4 regions of the Phocaeicola sp. HCN-6420 genome follow, and region 3 is predicted to be linked to each of the others. Evidence: riboswitches for the same ligand, from Rfam matches in the RefSeq annotation. Region 3 holds a riboswitch; each other region holds the start of a gene.
What was found. A riboswitch is a leader RNA that binds a small molecule or an ion and turns the genes downstream of it on or off. The one in region 3 is predicted to bind cobalamin.
Positions count from the first base shown of each region.

Region 1 (4,396 bases), on a different contig from region 3:
GTTAACCTGTGCACGCAGGAAAGAACGTCCGATATTCTTTTCTACAATTTGAGTAGGATAGAAGTAGTTTCCTATTTCCTGATAAGCCGTATCTTTTTCCAGCACGAAATTGCCTTTTATAGAATCGAGTTCTGCCTGTTTGACGACCATCATGCTGTCCAGATAAGTTAGCGTTTTCTGTTGTTCCTGCAAGTCTATTTGCTGCATGAGCTGGATGCCCGCCTTCCGTACGTCTACAGCTTTGGGATAATAGGTGCGTATGCTGTCTATCTGTAACCGTGCAAGGTTATAGTCGCCCGCAGCAAAAGCCAGTTCCGCGCGCTGGAACAGTTTTCCTGCGTTTTTGCTGTCACTGTTACATCCTGACAATAATACAATCAGGGCTGCGGCTGCTAAAGTTATCTTTTTCATATAATTAATCAGTTTATTACGGAACAAAAATACAATTAAATCAGTTATTCCCTGCGAGGCTTTTCATTTTTTTGTAATTTTGCACGCTAATTTTGTAATAAACATGGAATTGAAAGAACACTTTACAGGCAAAATATTCAATCTGATATCCGAAACTGCTGACGAACTGGGACTGGAATGTTACGTGGTAGGAGGTTACGTGCGTGATATATTCCTGAATCGTCCGTCGAAAGACATAGATGTGGTAGTAGTAGGCAGTGGAATTGAGATAGCCGAAGCGTTCGGAAAGAAGTTGGGACGTGGTGCCCATGTTTCTGTCTTTAAGAACTTTGGAACTGCACAGGTGAAGTATCACGATGTGGAAGTTGAATTCGTTGGAGCTCGAAAAGAATCGTATAGCCATGATAGCCGTAAGCCGGTTGTAGAAAACGGAACGTTGGAAGATGATCAAAATCGCCGCGATTTTACCATAAATGCATTGGCAGTATGTTTGAATAAAGCTCGTTTTGGAGAGCTGGTAGACCCGTTCGGCGGTCTGGATGACCTGAAGGAACGTACCATACGAACTCCTCTTGACCCGGATATAACATTCAGTGACGATCCTTTACGCATGATGCGCTGCATTCGCTTTGCTACTCAGTTGAATTTCTTTATAGAGGATGAAACATTTGATGCCCTGAGCCGTAACCGTGAGCGCATCAAGATTATTTCACGGGAGCGCATTGCCGATGAATTGAATAAAATATTGCTTTCACCTGTACCTTCGAAAGGTTTCGTTGACTTAGACCGTTGCGGACTGCTGGAACTGATCTTCCCGGAACTGGTTGCTTTGCAGGGAGTGGAAGTCAGAAATGGAAGAGGGCATAAGGATAATTTCTATCACACTCTGGAAGTGGTAGACAATATTGCAAAGGTTACCGATAATTTGTGGTTGCGCTGGGCTACTTTGTTGCACGACATTGGAAAGCCGCGCACTAAACGCTGGGATCCTCGTGTAGGATGGACATTCCATAATCATAATTTCATCGGAGAAAAGATGATACCTGAAATCTTCCGGAAGATGAAGTTGCCTATGAATGAAAAGATGAAGTACGTTCAAAAGCTGGTCGGTCTTCATATGCGTCCTATTGTGATAGCCGATGAAGAAGTGACCGATTCGGCTGTTCGGCGACTGCTTTTCGAGGCTGGCGATGATATTGACGATTTGATGCTGCTGTGTGAAGCAGATATTACTTCGAAGAATGAAGTGCGCAAACAACGCTTTCTCGACAATTTCAAACTGGTACGTCAGAAACTGAAAGACTTGGAGGAAAAGGATCGTATCCGTAATTTCCAGCCGCCGGTAGATGGTGCTGAGATTATGAAGGTATTCAACTTGCAGCCGTGTCGGGAAATCGGCAGTCTGAAAAGCTCTATAAAGGACGCTATTCTGGATGGGATTATTCCTAATGAACACGATGCTGCTTTTGAGTTTATGCTTAAGAAGGCAAAGCAAATGGGACTGGAGCCCGTCAATCAATAAATCATTATACCGTTTTCGGGTTTCCGATCTGTATTTTTGCAAATAGGAAACCCGAAAACAAGAAAAAGATTATTCCTTGTTTAGAGTAATAAGAAATAAATCTAATTATCCAAATAGAAAAGTTTATATAAATAAGAGTTGTCCGTTTGTACGCTCTATATGTATCTGTAGACTGGTTTTGTGTTTTAAAAGTTGCTCAATTTAGAAAAACATCTGTTAGTTCGTTTTTATTTATTCGATCAGAAAATATATCTTTGTAGAGCTTTTCGTTAGGTAACATAAGCGTTTCAAAAGGGAATGTCGTGTAAATCGGCAACAGTACCCGCTGCTGTGATTCTTAATGAACCGGAGGCAATGCATGTGCAAGCCACTATTGTTTGAATACAATGGGAAGGTGTCTGCCGGGGAGAGATCAGTCAGAAGACCTGCCACGAAAAGCAAATCCAATCTTTTTATTAACTTTTCAAAGCAAACAGTATGAATTTAACTGAAATCTGTATTATCAAGCGTGACGGGAAGCGGGAAAACTTTTCGCCTTCAAAGATTACAAATGCCATCAGTAAAGCTTTTAATGCCACAGGACTGGCTCATCAGGAAGAGCTGATTGATGAAATTACTCAGCGTGTTATTGCTCATTTTGAGAATCCGACGATCGGAGTTGAGGAGATTCAGGACCTTGTAGAAACAGAATTGATGAAAGTGCAGCCTGAGGTTGCCAAGAAATATATCATTTATCGCCAGTGGAGAAATACAGAACGCGATCGCAAAACGCAGATGAAGCACATTATGGATGGCATTGTGGCTATCGACAAGAATGATGTAAATCTGAGCAACGCTAACATGTCGAGTCATACTCCGGCGGGACAGATGATGACTTTTGCTTCGGAGATTACCAAAGATTATACGTATAAATACCTTTTGCCCAAGCAGTATGCTGAAGCACATCAGTTGGGAGATATTCACATTCACGATTTGGATTATTATCCAACCAAGACAACAACTTGTATTCAATATGATCTTGATGACTTGTTTGAACGTGGTTTTCATACAAAGAATGGAAGTATCCGTACTCCGCAATCCATTCAGAGTTACGCAACGCTGGCAACTATTATCTTCCAGACCAACCAGAATGAACAGCATGGAGGACAGGCGATTCCGGCTTTTGATTTTTTCATGGCAAAAGGTGTACTCAAGAGTTTTCAGAAAGCAGTAGCATCGTCTGTTTCCTTTTATCTTGATATGAGAGATATACAGTTGGATGAGGCTGCGATACTGACTGTATCCAAACAGTGTTTTACTTCTATTGTTCCGACAGAGGATGAAAAGAAAAGTTTCCTTTCGGCAGCAGCCGGACAAGGCGTCACACTGACGGCCGGTGAACTGGAACACATTTTACGTAAGTCGTATGCTCAGGTACGCAAGGATACTCATCAGGCTATGGAAGGATTTATCCATAACTTGAACACGATGCATTCGCGTGGAGGAAATCAGGTAGTGTTCAGCTCAATCAATTATGGAACAGATACTTCGGCTGAAGGACGAATGGTGATAGAAGAATTATTGAAAGCGACCATCGAAGGCTTAGGTACACGTGGAGAGGTTCCTGTATTTCCAATTCAGATATTCAAAATAAAAGATGGAGTATCTTATTCTGAAGCAGACTATAAACGTGCGATGGAGGACTTTGAAGCTGCTATGGATGGGAAAGTTGAATTTGAAGCTCCAAACTTTGATTTGTTTCTGAAAGCTTGTCGGACAACGGCCAAGGCTTTGTTTCCGAACTTCATGTTCCTTGATACACCTTTCAATCGTCACGAAAAATGGGATGCAAGCGATCCGAAACGCTACCGTTATGAACTGGCGACGATGGGATGTCGTACACGTGTATTCGAAAATCTGAACGGTGAAAAGACTTCATTGGGACGTGGAAACTTGTCGTTTACTACCATGAATCTGCCGCGTCTTGCCATCGAGGCGCGTATTAAGGCTGAAAGTGTAGCTGAGAATCAGGGGCAGGATGCCATAGAACGTCTGGCGAAAGAAACATTTATCAATTCAGTACACGATATGGCTGTCTTCATAGCCGGGCAGCTCTATGCCCGCTATCAGTATCAGCGTACAGCACTGGCACGGCAGTTTCCGTTCATGATGAGTAACAATGTGTGGAAAGGAGGCGGTGAGCTGAATCCGAACGATGAGGTAGGTGACGTACTGAATCAGGGAACATTGGGTATTGGTTTCATTGGCGGTCACAATGCCATGGTAGCTCTGTACGGACAAGGACACGGACATTGTCGGAAGGCATGGGACACATTGTATGAAGCTGTAGAAGAAATGAATCGTGTAGTAGAAGAATTTAAGCAGAAGTATCATTTGAACTATTCAGTACTGGCTACTCCTGCTGAAGGGCTTTCCGGACGATTTACTCGTATGGATCGTCGTAAATATGGTGTGATACCAGGG
Region 1 is NZ_JBBKBJ010000010.1:114,143-118,538, forward strand. Features, by position in the region: gene WKT12_RS08375 (hypothetical protein) at 1-411, opposite strand, end outside; gene WKT12_RS08380 (CCA tRNA nucleotidyltransferase) at 515-1,933, shown strand; cobalamin riboswitch at 2,186-2,380, shown strand; gene WKT12_RS08385 (anaerobic ribonucleoside triphosphate reductase) at 2,411-4,396, shown strand, end outside.
Region 1: linked by a shared signal. The riboswitch ahead of WKT12_RS08385 (anaerobic ribonucleoside triphosphate reductase) and the one ahead of WKT12_RS11850 (TonB-dependent receptor) in region 3 are both predicted to bind cobalamin.

Region 2 (4,396 bases), on a different contig from region 3:
TTGTCCGCCTTTATCGTTTGTGAGTTATTGCGGTTTATTAATGGTGGAACAAGCGGATACCTGTAAATGCCATGGCAATACCATATTTGTCGCAAGTAGCGATTACATGATCATCACGTACGGATCCTCCTGCCTGTGCAATGTATTCTACACCACTTTTGTGAGCACGTTCAATGTTGTCACCGAAGGGGAAGAATGCGTCTGAACCCAGTGAAACACCTTTCAGTGTATTCAGCCATGCACGTTTCTCTTCGCGAGTCAAAACTTCCGGCTTTTCGGTAAAGAACTGCTGCCATACACCGTCGGCAAGCACATCGTCATGCTCGTCGCTGATATAAACATCGATGGTATTGTCACGGTCGGCACGACGGATTTTTTCTACCCATGGCAAGTTCAGAACTTTCGGATGCTGGCGCAGATACCAGACATCTGCCTTGTTTCCAGCCAGACGGGTACAGTGGATACGGCTCTGTTGTCCGGCTCCGATACCGATAGCCTGTCCGTCTTTTACGTAACATACGGAGTTCGACTGGGTATATTTCAGTGTAATCAGGGCAATCATCAGATCGCGGCGTGCAGATTCGGGGAAGTTCTTATTCTGAGTAGGAATGTTGGCAAACAGATTGTCACCGTTCAGCTTGATTTCGTTACGTCCTTGTTCGAATGTAATACCGAACACATCTTTGTGTTCTATCGGTGCAGGACGGTAGGACGGATCTATCTTGATAATATTGTATGTACCCTTACGTTTGCTTTTCAGTATTTCCAGCGCTTCGTCTGTATAGCCCGGAGCAATCACTCCATCGGAAACTTCACGGTGAATGAAACGGGCGGTAGCTTCATCACACACGTCGCTCAGTGCGATGAAATCACCATATGAAGACATACGGTCGGCTCCACGGGCACGTACGTATGCATTTGCCAGCGGAGAAAGTGGAAGATCGTCTACGAAGTAAATCTTTTTCATCGTATCGTCCAGTTCCAGACCGATGGCTGCACCTGCAGGGCTGACATGCTTAAACGAGGTTGCGGCCGGAAGTCCGGTAGCTTCTTTCAGTTCTTTCACTAACTGCCATCCGTTCAGTGCATCCAGGAAATTGATGTATCCGGGACGTCCGTTCAATACTTCGATAGGCAGTTCTCCTTCTTGCATAAAAATACGTGCCGGTTTCTGGTTAGGATTACAGCCGTACTTCAATTCGAGTTCTTTTGCCATAATTTATATGTTTTAGTTGCTTGTCTACAAAATTACGGAATATTTTCGGCTTATTGAAAAAACTTTCTACCTTTGTGACGCATTGGTTCAAAAGGTTATCTCTTTTTCACTGGATAATCTGATGATTAAAAGGGAATCAGGTGCAAGTCCTGAACAGTCCCGCTGCTGTAAATTCCGTGTATATTGCAGGCAATCGCTTAAGCCACTGGAATGATTTTCCGGGAAGGTAGTCTGCAATAGGAATGAGTCAGAAGACCTGCCATGCATAGTTTCTTCACAGCTTTCGAGGAAAAAGCGTGGGATGATCTGTCGGTACATATTCTTTCTGTTCACCCCGATGCTTTATTTTCGTAAGCGATGCAGAAGCGGAGAATCCGTTGGCTGTAATTATAATGTATGAAAAAATGAGGTATATCGTATGTAGTTGGATAATGCTGGTCGGGTTTGCAGCGAGATGTTATGGCGGGCAGGATGTAGATACCACGAAGGTTTATTACATACCGGAGGTGGTGGTGTCCGACCGTTACCAGACGCGTGAAGTACGTTCGGCCGCTCCTCTCCAGATTTTTTCCCGTGAGGAACTGAAAACGCTGAATGTGATGCAGGTGTCCGATGCCGTGAAACATTTTTCGGGAGTAACGGTAAAAGATTACGGGGGGATAGGAGGACTGAAAACGGTTTCCATCCGAAGTCTGGGAGCACAGCATACGGTAGTGGGATACGACGGGATTGCTGTAACCGACTGTCAGACCGGTCAGGTGGATATCGGGCGTTTTTCGTTGGAGAACGTAGACCGTCTGATGTTAAGTAACGGGCAAAGTGATCAAATTTTTCAGCCTGCCCGGTTCTTCGCTTCGGCTGGAGTTTTAAATATCCAAACACTGACTCCTGTTTTTCATGACGATAAGCCGACAAATCTCAGTGCTTCGCTGAAATCGGGCTCGTGGGGATTGCTGAATCCTTCGCTCTTGCTGGAGCAGAAGCTGGGAGCGAAATGGGCACTGACGGCCAATGCCGAATGGATGTCGTCCGACGGGCACTACCCTTATACTTTATATTATGGCGATGAAGGCGATCAGTCCAGCCGTGAAAAGCGTAAAAATACCGATGTACAGACCTTTCGTGCTGAGGCCGGCTTGTTTGGTAATTTCTCCGATACGGAACAGTGGAGGCTGAAGGCTTATTATTACCAGTCATCTCGTGGACTTCCCAATGCGACTACACTGTATTACGATTATTCCTCCCAGCATTTATGGGACAAGAATATGTTTGTCCAAAGCCAGTATAAGAAAGAGTTCAACCGTAAGTGGGCCTTTCAGGCATCGGGTAAATGGAACTGGATGTACCAGCATTATCTGGACCCTGATTATAAAGGAACTACCGGACAGAGTGAAAACAGTTATTTCCAGCAGGAGTATTATCTTTCGGCAGCCGTACTTTTCCGTGCGTTGGATTGTCTTTCTTTTTCTCTTTCGACCGACGGAAGTGTTAACCGCATGAACTGCGACTTGAAAGATTTTGCCAAGCCTGTACGCTATTCGTGGCTCACCGCGCTGGCGGGCAAATATGTCAATGAGTGGATGACACTTTCGGCTTCTCTGTTGTCGACAGTGGTTTATGAGGATGTAGCCAAAGGTAATAGTGCCGGAGGGCATCGGAAATTGTCCCCATATGCCAGTGTATCGTTTAAGCCGTTTGCTTCCGAAGATTTTCGTATTCGTTTTTTCTATAAAGATATTTTCCGCTTGCCGAGTTTCAATGACTTGTATTACGGACAGACAGGGAACATTCGTCTGAAACCGGAAAATGCCAGTCAGCTGAATGTCGGGCTGACATACAGCAAGCATGTATCCGACTGGCTTCCTTATGTTTCGGCTACGGTGGATGCTTATTCCAACCGGGTGACAGATAAGATAGTGGCTATACCTACCAAGAATCTGTTTATCTGGAGCATGGTCAATCTCGGTAAGGTCGATATAAAGGGAATAGACTTTACGGCAAGCCTGAGCATACAGCCGGTGGAAAAGTATGTGCTGACTCTGTCGGGAAATTATACGTACCAGCGGGCATTGGATGTCACCAATCCGGATCTTTCTACGCTGGAAGGAAAGACCTATAAGCATCAGATTGCGTATACACCACGTGTTTCGGGCTCCGGACAGGCCGTACTCGAAACGCCGTGGGTCGATTTGTCGTACTCCATGCTGTTTTCGGGCAAGCGTTATGCACTGGGACAGAATATAGCCAAGAACCGGTTGAATGGATATACCGATCACAGTGTGTCTGCCCGTCGCGGTTTTCGATGGGGAAAGACTGATATTTCCTTGTCAGTCGAGGTACTGAATCTGGCAAATAAGAATTATGAAATTGTGAAAAACTTCCCGATGCCCGGACGGTCTTTCCGTATCACGGTCGGGGTTAAATATTGATGTGCATGAAGAAGCTGGTTTTTATAATATGTTCGCTGGCTCTCCTGTTTGCCGGTTGCGACGATCTGGAAGATAAACCTTATGTGGCAGGTGAGGCGAACGGGGTAGTCGAGGATTACGGAACGGCGGAAATGTATATATTGAACGAGGGACTGTTTAACCTGAATAACAGTACGCTGGCAAGGTATTCGTTTCAGACGGGGACTTGTTCGTACGATTATTTCCGTGCGCTGAATCATCGCGGGCTGGGAGATACGGCCAATGACATGGATATTTACGGCAGTAAGTTGTATATAGTTGTGAATGTTTCAAGTACGGTAGAGGTAGTAGACCTTCAGACAGGGCTTTCCATCAAACAGATTCCGATGCTGACCGATAATGGTAGTTCCCGTCAGCCTCGTGCTATTACTTTTGAGGAAGGAAAGGCCTATGTCTGTTCTTACGATGGAACAGTAGCCCGTATCGATACGACTTCGCTGGAGATAGACGGCATCACGGAAGTGGGTCGTAATCCGGAGGATTTGTGTGTGCAGGACGGTAAACTTTACGTTTCCAATTCTGGAGGATTGGACTGGGCTGGGATAGGAGTAGACCGTACGGTTTCTGTTGTCAATCTGTCGACCTTTACAGAAAGCAAGAAGATAGAGGTCGGTCCCAATCCGGGGAAAATATTGGCTGGTCCTGATCATAGTGTGTGGGTTGCCACTCAAGGCGAACAGATAGAACAAGGCGACTATAAGCTGGTGAAGAT
Region 2 is NZ_JBBKBJ010000019.1:5,067-9,462, reverse strand. Features, by position in the region: gene WKT12_RS11300 (phosphoribosylaminoimidazolecarboxamide formyltransferase) at 38-1,216, opposite strand; cobalamin riboswitch at 1,283-1,493, shown strand; gene WKT12_RS11295 (TonB-dependent receptor plug domain-containing protein) at 1,648-3,645, shown strand; gene WKT12_RS11290 (YncE family protein) at 3,645-4,396, shown strand, end outside.
Region 2: linked by a shared signal. The riboswitch ahead of WKT12_RS11295 (TonB-dependent receptor plug domain-containing protein) and the one ahead of WKT12_RS11850 (TonB-dependent receptor) in region 3 are both predicted to bind cobalamin.

Region 3 (4,396 bases):
GTGATTGTTACCAATGCGCATACAACTCCCAACGAGAAATATCCATCTACTGCAAAAAATAAAATCCACCATACACACATGGCTCCGGCATCCAAATAAAGATACTTCCCTTTATCGGGACAAGCTGCCTTCTTCTTATATAGTACCAACAAATCGAAAAGAATAGAAATTATAAATAGTCCCATAAGAAGAGCAAGCCACAAAGCATTTTTTCCAATACTTTCCACAAGTCCATAAACAACAGCCAGACCTAATAATAAGGAACATACCATCCTGATTTTGAAATACGTGTTACTGCTTTGCATAATGACTAATTTTAATAGGGTAAACAAGTTAATAAAAATCGAATTCAAAATATCTGTATTCGATTATGGTAAGTAAAAACATTTGTATAAAACCATATCTATCTTACTTTTCATCACTACGAAGATAGAATAAAATCAGGCATCATACAAGGAAAAGAGGGTGACACAAAGTAGACATCTATAGAATATCAGCACGCTGATTATCAAAGAAATAAGAAAATATTTAAAAGAGAAAGGTAGACAAGAGGAAAAGAACAAGGAGACATGTCACTTTTTGAGCTATATTTGTAATAGCTTTACAAATGTTTATTATGAAAAATATCATCCTCGTCATCATAATTATCATAGCAGCAGCTGCTTCACTTTCACTTATCATTTATCTGAAAAAAACACATGAAATAAATACTCCATTGCTACAGATAGAACAACTGAAGCATGAAAGTTCTGACAGTACATTGAATATACAACCTGTACAAAACGATGAAATACAGCAAACGGTACACCAAACTACCAGACACATCCCATCCATACGGTTAGAATCTAAAGTAGCAGACCTCCAACTTAAATACGCCTCGATTCAAGATGAAAACACTTTACTGAAAATAAAACAACAACGTCTTTATATCTCATTATTCGGAATTTGTATAGCAGTACTTATTGCTACTATCATACTTTCTTATATATATAGGGAAGAAAAACGCAAACTGGCAGAACAGATGCGATCAAAAGACGACCTGATGAAGGAAATGAGGCTGCAACTGCAAGAAAAGACTATCGACCTGCATGCTGCACAGGAAAAAATCATCGAAAAGGAAATGGCTCTGGACAAAGAACTTTCACAGAGGGAAAAGATGAGGAGCGAATACTCTTCAAAGGAGGCTGCCATGAGAAAGGAAATCCTGCGCCACAGCGAGATCATCAGAAAAATGGAACAGCTCAATAAAATGAGCCAGCAGGATAAAATACAAAGCCGGTCGGTAGTGCTCTCCGACGAGGAACAGGACAATCTGGCGGAAGTTATAAACATCTGCTACAACAACTTTACAGACCGGCTTTGGAAAAAGTTCCCGACGCTGACAAAGGCGGACATCTCGCTTTGCTGCCTTATCAAGATCGGCATCTCAAACAGCAATATGCTTTACCTGCTCGACACCAGCAAGGTCGCCTTGAAGAAACGGAAAAACCGCCTCAAACACGACAAGATGGGTATGGACGAAAACGATTCGCTGGATGAGTTTATCATGGGATTCTGACGAGCATTATGCTCACTCTTTCACCCATACATGTTCTATCTCTACGACATACATTTTATGGAATCCGCCATGTCCTTCGCCGTACCAGCGGCTTACCAGTGAAGCATCGATAAACTGCTCGGGCTTTATCATATCGGCATACAGTTTTCTGCATTCCAGTACCATACGTGCCTGCTCGTAGGCAATGTTTCCTTCGGGAGTGGCAAAAGGTTTCAGTCCGGTAGCCGCTACCTTGTCGATGTCGCGTCCCGACTTGGAACCGCAGATTTTATGTATATCTTTATGCTCTTCGCCTAAGAAAGACAGGGTAAGCGTTTCTCCCTCTTCAATAAACTGGTAGGTATAACGCTCGGGACGGATGAAAATAAAGGCTACGGGCTTTGCCCACAAAACACCGGTTCCGCCCCAGCTTGCCGTCATCATGTTAAACTTTTCCTGTGTTCCGGCCGTTACCAGCATCCATTCCTTACTGATAGCGTCGAACATGTTATCTTTCAGTTCCGATACATTTATTTCTTTCATACATGCATATATTTAATGGTTCATCAGGGCAAAACTACTAAAATTATCGGTTCTCTGAGAAAAACGCTTTCAGAAGTCGCTGAAAATTTGTACAAACATTTTTATTTTTTGTACAAAAAATAAAAAAACATCAGCACGAATCAGACAGGCTCCCTGCATCTTCCTGCCCGAACCTCCTCTTTCCCCTGTTTTTTTTGATATTTCACGAAAGTCCTGAACGAAAGGAGTATACAAAAACCATTTCTTAAATAGCAAAACTGTATTAAAATTCAGAAAAAATAAACTATCTTTGCCACCGATTGGTTCCGGAAGGTTGTTTCGACCCGACGGATTAAAAGGGAATCGGGTGAAAGTCCCGAACAGTCCCGCTGCTGTGAAGCTCATCAAACACGTTGACAATTACTCATTGCCACTGGATAAAACCGGGAAGGTGTCAAAGCGTGTGAGTCAGTCAGAAGACCTGCCATCGTTTTTATTAATTAACCGAACTCGTGGGATAGGACGGTTGAACGTTTTACATAATGCTTAATAAACTTTACTATGCGGTAATGTTTACCCTACTGGTGTGGGGTATAAACATTTGTGTACCGGTACATGCACAAAACAAGTTGGACAGCCTTCAACATCTGAACGAGGTTGTTGTGACGGCGCGTGCCGTACAGAAAGAGATTTTTCCGGTACAGGAATTATCGGGCAAGCAGCTCCATCAGCTCAGCTCGCACAACGTGGCCGATGCCTTGCGCTATTTTTCCGGCATACAGATCAAGGACTACGGAGGAGTAGGGGGACTGAAAACGGTGAATATCCGGAGTATGGGAACCAACCATGTAGGTGTATTCTACGACGGCATCGAGCTGGGAAACGCACAAAACGGTACGGTCGATTTGGGAAGATTCTCGCTCGACAACATGGAGTCTGTCACGCTGTACAACGGACAGAAGAGTGCCATTTTCCAGCCGGCAAAGGATTTCGGCTCGTCGGGCTCCATCTATTTGCAGACACGGACGCCTCAGTTCGAGGAAGGAAAGAAGTATAACGTAAGGGCTTCGTTCAAGACGGGCTCGTTTGGTGTGGTAAATCCATCCATACTGTGGGAACAAAAGCTCGGACAACGAATCAGCAGTTCGTTCAGTGCCGAGTATCTTCACTCGTCGGGAAAATACAAGTTTACTTACCGCATGCAGGAGGGATATGATACGACGGCGGTGCGGCAGAACGGCGACCTGAATGCCTTGCGTGTGGAAGGAGGGCTGTTCGGACAGCTCAAGCAGGGATACTGGAAGGCGAAGGCTTACCTGTACAACTCGGAACGTGGATATCCGGGGGCAATCGTCCGCAACAAGTTCTCGCACGAGGATCGCCAGTGGGATACGAATTTCTTTACTCAGGGTACATTCAAGAAGGACTTTACACAGTGGTACAGCCTGCTTGCCAATGCGAAATATGCATACGACTACCTGCATTACCTGGCCGATCCTAACAAAGACGAGTCGCTGATGTATGTCAACAACCATTATTACCAGCAGGAAGTATACACATCGGTAGCCAACCGATTTAATCTGTTTTCGTGGTGGGAGGCAAGCTTTTCGGCAGATTATCAGTTTAACCTGCTGAATGCCGACTTGCGCGACTTTGTTTATCCGCGCCGGCATACGCTGCTGGCATCCATCGCTACGGCCATGCGCTTCAAGCAGGTGGAACTTCAGGCAAGTCTGCTCGAAACGTTTGTACACGATACGAGCTCGGGCACGCCTGCTCCCGACAAGCAGAAGCTTACTCCTTCGTTTTTCGTGTCGTGGAGGCCTTTTCCGCAAAGTGGCCTTAACCTGAGAGGTTTCTATAAACGGATCTTCCGGATGCCTACGCTGAACGACCTGTATTATACGTTTGTAGGGAATATCAACCTGGAACCTGAGTTCACTACGCAGTACGACTTAGGATTTACGTACAACCGTACCTTCAATAGTACGTGGCTGCGCTCGCTGGAAGTACAAACGGATGTGTACTACAACGAGGTGGAGAATAAAATCGTGGCCACTCCTACGTCGAATTTCTTCCGCTGGACGATGGTCAATCTGGGAAATGTGGAAATCAGAGGGGTAGATGTTGCGCTTCAGACCGGCTGGAAGATCGGACGTGACCTGACGGTAAGCAACCGAATCAATTATACGTACCAGCGGGCACAAGACTTTACCGACCCCAAAAGTGAGTTTTACGGAGGACAGATTCCGTACATCCCCTGGCACAGCGGTTCGGCCGTGGTGAACCTGCAATGGCGCTCGTGGGAGGCAAATTACAGCTTTATCTATACCGGAG
Region 3 is NZ_JBBKBJ010000021.1:24,406-28,801, reverse strand. Features, by position in the region: gene WKT12_RS11865 (hypothetical protein) at 1-305, opposite strand, end outside; gene WKT12_RS11860 (hypothetical protein) at 617-1,558, shown strand; gene WKT12_RS11855 (flavin reductase family protein) at 1,571-2,080, opposite strand; cobalamin riboswitch at 2,363-2,562, shown strand; gene WKT12_RS11850 (TonB-dependent receptor) at 2,629-4,396, shown strand, end outside.

Region 4 (4,396 bases), on a different contig from region 3:
CCGATAAAGGCGATCGGCCCGCAAAAGGCTGTTGTAACGGCTGTAAGCAGACCGGTAGCAAGCAACAACAAGTTACGGACACGGCGTATATTAATACCTAAATTTTCGGCGTAACGCGTGCCAAGCAGCAAGGCATTAAGAGGCTTTATCAGCAAGATGGCGACCAGCAGTCCCAATAGCGTAACGACAGAAAAGCCGGGAAGCTGCGCCATCGAAACACCTCCAAAGTTGCCTAATCCCCAGATTACAAACGAATGGACCCCTTCGGCTGTAGAAAAGAAGTTGAGCAAGGAAATCACCGACGAAACAACGTAGCCAATCATGATGCCGGCAATAAGCAACATCACACTGTTTTTTATCACGACCGACAGAAATAAGATAACTGCCATAACCAAAACAGCTCCGGCAAAAGCCCCGGCAACCACAGAAAGAAAACCGGAAAGTACAAATTCACCGGCAACAATGCTTCCTCCTCCTGCCAACAAGACCAGCGCAACTCCCAGACTTGCCCCTGAACTGATACCCAAGATAGAAGAGTCGGCAAGCGGATTACTGAATACAGTCTGGAGCATCAGCCCCGATGCAGAAAGAGCCGCTCCGCAAAGTAATGCTGTAACACACTGGGGAACACGCGATTCCCATATAATGAAGCGCCAGCTTTCCTTTTCCGCATCCCCGCCAAGCAAGATACGTCCTACCGCCCTGAACGGGATGTCTACCGAACCGAATATCAAGTTTGCCGCAACGAGCACTACAATGATTCCTGCAAGCACACAGCCATATATATATCCTTTATTCGCCTTCATGCATACGAGGTTTAACTTATCACTCCGCTAAATTAGTAAAATATCTCGGAGCATAGTCTTTCAGAACTTCCGGATGAAAGACTTTTACCAAATCTTCCAGCAGAAGTTCGGGATGAAAAGGTACTTCTTCGTAAAAAGAAATGCGGCTGGTATTGCATCCGTATACCCGTCGGTTACGGAATGCATCAAAATTGGCATAAGGCGCATAGTCGTTCTTCAGTTCCCGATAAGTCTTGTCAGTCTGCTGATTATATTTTATCAGCCAGAAATCGGCATGCTGTCCTCTGTCGAACACCGCTTCGAAGGCCAGCGATGCCGAACCACTCTGTGGAATATCAGAAAAGATATAGCGTGCGCCGGCATCAGCATACACTTTTGCCATCGTACTGTTTCCTCCCGGCACATACCAGGTTCCTCCAGTCTTCAGTTCCGTAATAACAGTCGGCTTGGGTGATATATCTTTTACCCGATTACGAAGTGAGAGATATTTCCGTTCCACTTCGGCAAACAGCGAGTCGGCTTCTTGTTCTTTGCCGAACAAAAGTCCGTAAAAACGCACCCACTCGGCACGTCCCAACGCCGAAGTTTCCATATAATCGGCACATTCCAGAATCGGCACGTTCAGCTTTTCTATCCGTCCGTATCCTCCACTATTCTGATAAGGTGAAAGCAATATGGCATCTGGATGCATGTCGATAACCTTTTCTATATCCGGATTCATGCTGCTTCCCGCATCCGTAACGCTGCCATTCCGGCAGCCTTCCAGCACGGCAGGAATACGCATATACTGCAAGTCGCATACACCTTTTACCTTATCCAAGGCTCCCAGTTCCTGCAAAAGCCCACAATGTACCGACGAATAGACCAGTGCCCGAGTCAGAGGTACCTGTATCACGGTTCCTTCAGGAAGTGACATCGCAGTCGTATCCTTCTTGTCCACCAGCAGATAAGTATGAAGTATTTGCAACGTGTCCCAGGGATTCCTTAACGTGACTTTCGTATATCGGTCATACTTTACAATCTGCAAGTTCTCGGCATAATGCAACCGGAGCGTATCTCCCTGCTCCTGCAAAAAAGAGGTCTTGCTCTTTCCACCGCAAGCAGAAAGCAGCAAGACCATAAGTACTATATGGGCAGATAGTATGTATCTCTTCAAAACATTCTTTACGACAATCATTTTCTTAAATGCAAATAAAACAAGAACAACATGGACGGGAAAAAATCCCGCATTTTGTACTTGAAATAAAATTTATACAATCAGTTTACGTTCCTGTAACCTTTTCCTCGAAGGTACAAGCGTGACACGTTTTGCAGGTCTTCTGACTTACTCCGGTTTGTTATGCCTTCCCGCCTTTTCATTCAACCCGAAGAAACGGCAGTGGCTCGAAGTGGTAAACAAACCTTTATCACGGAGCTTACAGCAGCGGGACTGTCCGGGACTTTCACCCGATTCCCTTTTCATCCGCAGCTTCGCACTACCAATCGGGAAGCCTGACGGAACAAAACTGTGACAAATATATGCAATAACTTCGTACAATACAACAGAACGTGAACCAAAATCCAAATTTATTTGTTTACTTTGCACATATACTTTATAATAAAACAGTCTCATGATTACAGCAGAAAATATTTTACTTGTCGGCTCTGTCCTGATATTTACCAGTATTCTTATCAGTAAAACCGGATATCGTTTCGGTATTCCTACCTTGCTTTTATTCCTGTTGGTAGGAATGGCATTCGGCAGCGACGGACTGGGTATTCAGTTCAATAGTGCTTCCGACGCCCAGTTCATCGGTATGATGGCACTGAGTATCATTCTGTTTTCCGGCGGTATGGATACACGATATGCCGATATCAAACCCGTGCTAAAGCAAGGTATACTGCTTTCTACCGTAGGAGTGCTGGTCACCACGCTACTGACAGGTTCGTTTATTTTCTTTCTTTCGAATCATACACAGGCTAACATAGAACTTACGCTGCTGGTTTCCCTACTGCTTGCAGCTACCATGTCGTCAACCGACTCTGCATCGGTATTCAGCCTTCTGCGTTCCCAACGGATGAATCTAAAATACAATCTTCGTCCGATGCTGGAACTGGAAAGTGGTAGTAACGACCCAATGGCATACATGCTTACCATTGTGCTTATTCAGGTTATAGGCAGTGGAAGTGATTTTAACATAGGTATCATACTGAAAGATTTGTTTCTGCAGTTCCTCTTCGGCGGAGTTCTGGGATATGCTTTCGGAAAGTTCGCTGTATGGCTTATCAACAAAATAGAACTTTCCAACGGTGCACTCTACCCTATTCTGCTGCTCAGTATTGTCTTCATCACTTTCACGCTTACCGATTTGGTAAAAGGAAACGGATATCTTGCCGTATACATTGCAGGAGTAATCGTGGGCAATGCCCGGCTGGCTTTCCGGAAAGAAACAAACACTTTTATGAACGGACTTACCTGGCTGTTCCAGATTATTATGTTCCTTACACTGGGACTTCTGGTCAATCCGCACGAAATGCTCGACATTGCAGTTACAGCTTTGCTTATCGGTATATTTATGATTCTGATAGCACGCCCTGTCAGCGTATTCCTCTGCCTGCTTCCTTTTAAGGGAATCAGCAACAAGGCACGCATTTTTATTTCATGGGTAGGATTAAGAGGTGCCGTACCTATTATTTTTGCCACTTATCCGGTTATAGCTCAGATACCAGGTTCCAATCAGTTGTTCAACATCGTATTTTTTATTACCTTGTTGTCGCTCATCATACAGGGTATGACTATCTCGAAAATGGCACGCTGGCTCAAGCTCGACCTTCCCGAAGAAAAAGAAGGGAATGACTTCGGCGTTGAACTGCCTGATGAAATTGACACTCATCTAAACGATATAACCTTGACAGAAGATATGCTGACTGTGGGCAACCGACTGGCTGATATGAACATCCCAAAGGGAACACTGGTCATGCTGATTAAACGCGGAAACGAATTCATCATCCCGAACGGACAGATTGAACTGCACGCAGGCGATAAGTTGCTGGTCATGTCAGAAAAGAAATAAAAGTAAGGTAATCAGTACTTTGTTTCCATTTTATTTATTAAATTTGGGATACAACTTTTAATCTCAAACTTTATGGAAACATATCTTTTTTGGTTAATCCCCACTGCATCTGTATTAGCACTTGCTTTTGCAGGATATTTCTATAAACAGATGATGCGGGAAAGTGAAGGCAGCCCTGAAATGCAAAAAATAGCAGCGCACGTGCGCAAGGGTGCTATGTCTTATTTAAAACAGCAATATAAAATTGTTACGTTAGTTTTTATCGGACTGGTTGTTCTGTTCTCCATTATGGCATACGGATTCAACCTGCAAAATCATTGGGTTCCGATTGCTTTTCTTACAGGAGGTTTCTTTTCTGGATTATCTGGCTATCTGGGCATGAAAACTGCGACCTATGCTTCGGCACGTACGGCCAATGCGGCACGTCGCTCTTTAGACAGCGGACTACGAATTGCTTTCCGAAGCGGAGCAGTCATGGGACTGGTCGTAGTGGGATTAGGATTGTTCGATATTTCTTTCTGGTATCTTCTTTTGGAA
Region 4 is NZ_JBBKBJ010000003.1:105,749-110,144, forward strand. Features, by position in the region: gene WKT12_RS03405 (iron ABC transporter permease) at 1-806, opposite strand, end outside; gene WKT12_RS03410 (ABC transporter substrate-binding protein) at 826-1,962, opposite strand; cobalamin riboswitch at 2,099-2,325, opposite strand; gene WKT12_RS03415 (potassium/proton antiporter) at 2,417-3,859, shown strand; gene WKT12_RS03420 (sodium-translocating pyrophosphatase) at 3,932-4,396, shown strand, end outside.
Region 4: linked by a shared signal. The riboswitch ahead of WKT12_RS03410 (ABC transporter substrate-binding protein) and the one ahead of WKT12_RS11850 (TonB-dependent receptor) in region 3 are both predicted to bind cobalamin.